Regions from separate parts of the Geobacillus sp. LYN3 genome, predicted to be linked through region 2. Evidence: riboswitches for the same ligand, from Rfam matches in the RefSeq annotation. Region 2 holds a riboswitch; the other holds the start of a gene.
What was found. Region 2 has a riboswitch for thiamine pyrophosphate ahead of tenA (thiaminase II). Riboswitches for the same ligand answer to the same signal wherever they lie in the genome.
Positions count from the first base shown of each region.

Region 1: another riboswitch for thiamine pyrophosphate. It lies ahead of thiC (phosphomethylpyrimidine synthase ThiC); the one in region 2 lies ahead of tenA (thiaminase II).

Region 1 covers NZ_QCWL01000001.1:829,421-831,901, forward strand. The annotation lists gene DCC82_RS04285 (methyl-accepting chemotaxis protein) at 1-1,006, shown strand, start outside; TPP riboswitch at 1,071-1,185, shown strand; gene thiC (phosphomethylpyrimidine synthase ThiC) at 1,556-2,481, shown strand, end outside.
Region 2 covers NZ_QCWL01000001.1:1,035,541-1,038,021, reverse strand. The annotation lists gene DCC82_RS05425 (ECF transporter S component) at 1-293, opposite strand, end outside; gene tenA (thiaminase II) at 280-975, opposite strand; TPP riboswitch at 1,084-1,191, opposite strand; gene DCC82_RS05415 (YbjQ family protein) at 1,265-1,579, opposite strand; gene DCC82_RS05410 (class I SAM-dependent rRNA methyltransferase) at 1,736-2,481, shown strand, end outside.

The sequences.
Region 1 (2,481 bases), 210 kb from region 2:
GCGTGTTCCTATAAATGAAGTAAGACAGTTAAAACCAATTGCCGTTTCGCTCAATAAAATGGCGGAAACGTGGCAGGAAGTCATCGCCAACATTCAGCGCCATTCCAATGAGATGACGCAATTTTCCGGGCAGTTAACGATCATTGCGGAACAGACGACGAAAGCGACCGAACAAATCGCATCGACAATGGAAACGATTTCATTAAATTCCGAACAGCAAGTGAAAACGGCGCAAGAAACGTCGTCAGCGATGAACGATATCTCCGATACGCTTATGCAGGTGGCTGCGAATACGAAGTGCGTGTCTACGAACGTAAATGAAACATCGGCAAAAGCGCAATCGGGAAAACAGTCGATTTCGCAAATGGAAGAGCAGATGCAGTTTATTTATGACCATGTCCAATCACTTGGACAAGTTATTAAAGCGCTTGGAGAGCGTTCGAATGAAATCGGCCAGATTACGCAGGTGATTACAGGAATTGCTTCGCAAACGAATTTACTTGCCTTAAATGCGGCGATTGAGGCGGCAAGGGCAGGGGAGCAAGGAAAAGGGTTCGCCGTTGTGGCGGATGAAGTTCGCAAACTGGCGGAACAGTCTGCTCAATCCGCACAGCAAATTTCGCAGCTGATCGGCTATATCCAAGAAGAAACGGAAAAAGCGATCGAATCGATGGAAACCGTAGTTAGCGAAGTATCGCAAGGGCTTGATGTTGTGCAAACGGCTGGACAGTCGTTTGAACAAATCCGCCAATCCATCAGCGAAGTCAATGCCCAAATCGAACAAGTATCCACAGCGATCGAGCAAATGACAGAAAACGCGCAACGGGTGGCCGCTTCCATTGGACATATGACGGAGATTGTGGAACAATCTTCTTCTGGATCGGCGAATATTTCGGCGGCAACGCAAGAACAAATGGCATCGATGGAGGAAATTGCTTCATCGGCATCATCATTAAGCAAAATGGTGGAAAATATGCAAACAATGTTAAAACGATTTACCGTGTAAAAAAAGTGTATTTACATGGTTATATAAATATGTTAATATTAAGAAAAATTAAATAAATTTGTCGCTTATCTACTAGGGGAGTCCAATAGCTTGGACTGAGAAAAGAACGCGCTTAAGTTCTTTGACCCTTTGAACCTGATCTGGGTTATGCCAGCGTAGGGAAGTAGATAGCGGGAGTGTATGCGTTTGTTGCGTACGTTTCGCTATTTGCGTTCCGTCGGGTTCTCTTAGAGAACCCGATTTTTATTTCCGCATATATTCTCCTATCTCCGCCCCGCGTTTTGGTGTAACTTCAGGTCCTCACCATTATTTTAAGGAGGTGTAGACCTGGTTGCTAAAATCGTTGTCGTGTACTGACCGATGGAAGGAATGGTGCACGACAGATGCCGTCGCTGACAAGCGATCCACGGGGTGTCTTTCACAGCGGGTGAATGACAAGGGAAATTCCCTTCCTGATGGAACTCAGGTGTTTCCTGAGCGGCAAGCAGTTTTGCTGGTTCCATCGCGATGAGTCGATTTTTATAGATTTTAGTAACTAGGAGGAGTTACATGCAAAACATCAAATCTTTCATGCAATTTCCTGCGAGTAAAAAGGTGTATGTCGAAGGTTCAAGACCGGATATTCGTGTTCCGATGAGAGAAATTACGTTAAGTCCAACAAAGACAGAAACAGGAATCATCGAAAATGAACCTGTTCGTGTTTATGACACAAGCGGTCCTTACACCGATCCTGATTTTCAGCCGGACATTCAAAAAGGATTGCCGCCGCTAAGAAAACGCTGGATTTTAGAAAGGGGCGACGTTGAAGAATACGAGGGGCGTCCAGTGAAACCGGAAGATAACGGATTCCGTAATGGGAAGCAATCAGAGATTACTCTGCCTTTCGAGAGAAAACCGCTGCGCGCAAAAAAAGGAAAAACTGTGACGCAAATGCATTACGCAAAACGAGGGATTATTACGCCGGAGATGGAATTTGTTGCGATTCGCGAAAATATAGATCCGGAAATCGTGCGTCAAGAAGTTGCCGCAGGCAGAGCGATTATTCCTTCGAATATTAACCATCCGGAAAGTGAACCGATGATTATTGGGAGTCGTTTTCATGTAAAAATTAATGCGAATATTGGCAATTCCGCAGTCACATCATCCATTGAAGAAGAAGTCGAAAAAATGCTTTGGGCGGTGCGCTGGGGAGCAGACACGATTATGGACTTATCGACGGGAAAACACATTCATGCGACACGAGAATATATTATTCGCAATTCCCCTGTGCCTGTCGGGACGGTTCCGATTTATCAAGCGCTTGAAAAAGTGAATGGCGTCGTTGAAGACTTAACGTGGGAAATTTACCGTGATACGCTCATCGAACAAGCGGAACAAGGGGTGGACTATTTTACGATTCACGCGGGGGTGCTGCTTCGTTACATACCGATGACGGTAAACCGAACGACTGGCATTGTTTCACGCGGCGGCTCGAT
Region 2 (2,481 bases):
CCTTGAACGACTCCGTAAATAAGCACCTCTAGCCCCCACTCTGAGCCCATAATAAATTCTCCAGAAGAAGCAGCAATTTCCGCTAACAGCGCAACACCTGGCTTGCGGATCAGCAAATATGCCACCGATGCGGCGATAAACCACATGCCGTAAATCAATTGATCAACATGAAACCCAAATGGCTTAACAAAGTAGTAGAAAGGTCCCCAAATTTTATAAATGATCCCAAAAACGACAGAAATCACGATTGTCGTTAAAATATCAACGAGCTTCAATCCTTTAGTTGTTGACATGTTCTTTGATCTCCTTTCTTGCTGATGGCCATGTTTCTAAGCGATATGCCATCTCCCAAAATTCGTATTCATATTCACTGCTAATAAGAAAATGCTGTTCCATCCGTTTGCGATCGGATTCGGTGACTGCTTCCGCAATCGCATCCAAACGGGCGATTTGTTCTTCTACTAAGCTGCGAAACCATTCGGAGCTATATGTTCCAATCCATTTCTGATAGATTGGCTCTTTTGGCTTGCAGTCTTTTAGTCTCTCGCCAATCTCATAATAAAGCCAGTAGCACGGCAAAATCGCCGCAATCACATCACCTAAATGCCCTTCATACGCAGCCCGGTACATATGCGACGTATACGCGTATGCGGTCGGCGCCGGAATAAATGACGCTTTTTCTTCTTCCGTGATCCCAAGCAGCTCGGCAAACGTTTCATGCAAAGATAATTCCGCTTCACATGTGCTTTGGGCGTGATACGCCATGCGCGCGGTTGTCTTCAAATCTGGAGACTTCGCCGCTCCAATTGCTTGAACTCTCGCAAAATGGTGCAAATAATACTCATCTTGCATCACATAATAGCGGAAACGAGTAAGGTCTAGCGTTCCTTCCCCTAACTCTCTCACAAAAGGATGGCGAAAGCTTGCCTGCCAGATCGGATCGGCCTTTTTCCGCAATTCCATCGCAAATGACATCTTTATCTCTCCCCCTCTTTTTATAAAAAATAAACACCACTTCCTTTACGATGCGTAAAGAAAGTGGTGTTGCACACATAGTCGTCGAAAAAACACAGAAAAACCCACGACTGCGCCACTCCACTTCCCTACGCTGGTATTACCCAGATCAGGTTCTAAGGGTCTCAAAGGCACACTTTGATCTCAGCCTTTCTAAAGGCCCCCCTAGTGGATTGCGTCCAATATAAAAAATTTTCCCTTGTTTGAATTTATCATATCACGGTAAATATCATTGTCAACCCTTTTTTTACTATTCCACGATGACTGCTGTACCGTATGCCAAGATTTCCGACGTATTCGCCATAATTGCCGCTGTAGCGACTCTTACGCCGATTACCGCATTTGCTCCTTGGCGTTTCGCCTCGTTTATCATGCGTTCAATCGCAATTTTTCTCGCTTCGTCCATCATTTCGGTATACGCCTTGATTTCTCCGCCGACAATCGTTTTCAGACCAGCCATAATGTCTTTGCCGATATGTTTTGACTGTACCGTATTTCCTTGTACAAATCCGATATACTCTTTTATTTGTTTTCCTGGTACATAGTCCGTCGTTGCGATAATCATCACAATCCCTCTTTTCTTTTCATCTATGCTTATCGTTATTCTGTTTAGAAGAAAATAGTCCTGCCAAATGTCGACAAACTTGCCTGCGTTGCGTCTTTGTCCGCAATTCTGTATCATAGAAAAAGCAAACGACTATATCATAATGGAGTGGAGAACGTGGCAAACGTATTTTTAAAACGAAAGCGAAAAAAACGTCTGGAACAAGGACATCCATGGATTTTCCAAAGCGAAGTCGATTATATTGAAGGAGACTTTGAACCAGGCGATTTTGTGGACGTATATAATCATCAACGCTACTTTTTGGCAAAGGGCTATATTAACCCGAAATCGCAAATCATTGTGCGCGTTTTGACGCAAAATCCTGATGAAGAGCTAAATGAACAATTTTTTGTCGACCGAATCCGCAAAGCATGGGAGTATCGTGAGCGAATGATTCCCGGCGTTCGCTCATGCCGCGCTATTTACGGTGAAGCTGACTTTTTACCGGGGCTGATCGTCGATAAATACGAAGACGTGCTTGTCGTTCAAATTCTTTCCCTCGGGATGGAAAAACGGAAAGACTGGATTTTGCGCGGTTTGCTTGAAGTATTTAAGCCAAAAGCGATTTATTTGCGCAATGACGTGTATGTCCGCGAGCTAGAAGGGCTAGAGCAAGAAAAAGGCTTTTGGTATGGCCAGTCGGAAACGGAAGTGCTGATTGAAGAAAACGGCGTCAAATATATCGTCGACATTGAAAACGGGCAAAAGACGGGATTTTTCTTCGACCAAAGACAAAACCGAGCGGCGATTAAACCGCTCATTAACAGCGATACAACAGTGCTCGACTGTTTTACCCATACCGGCTCGTTTATGCTCAATGCGTGCTTATATGGTGCGAAACACGTCACTGCGGTCGATATTTC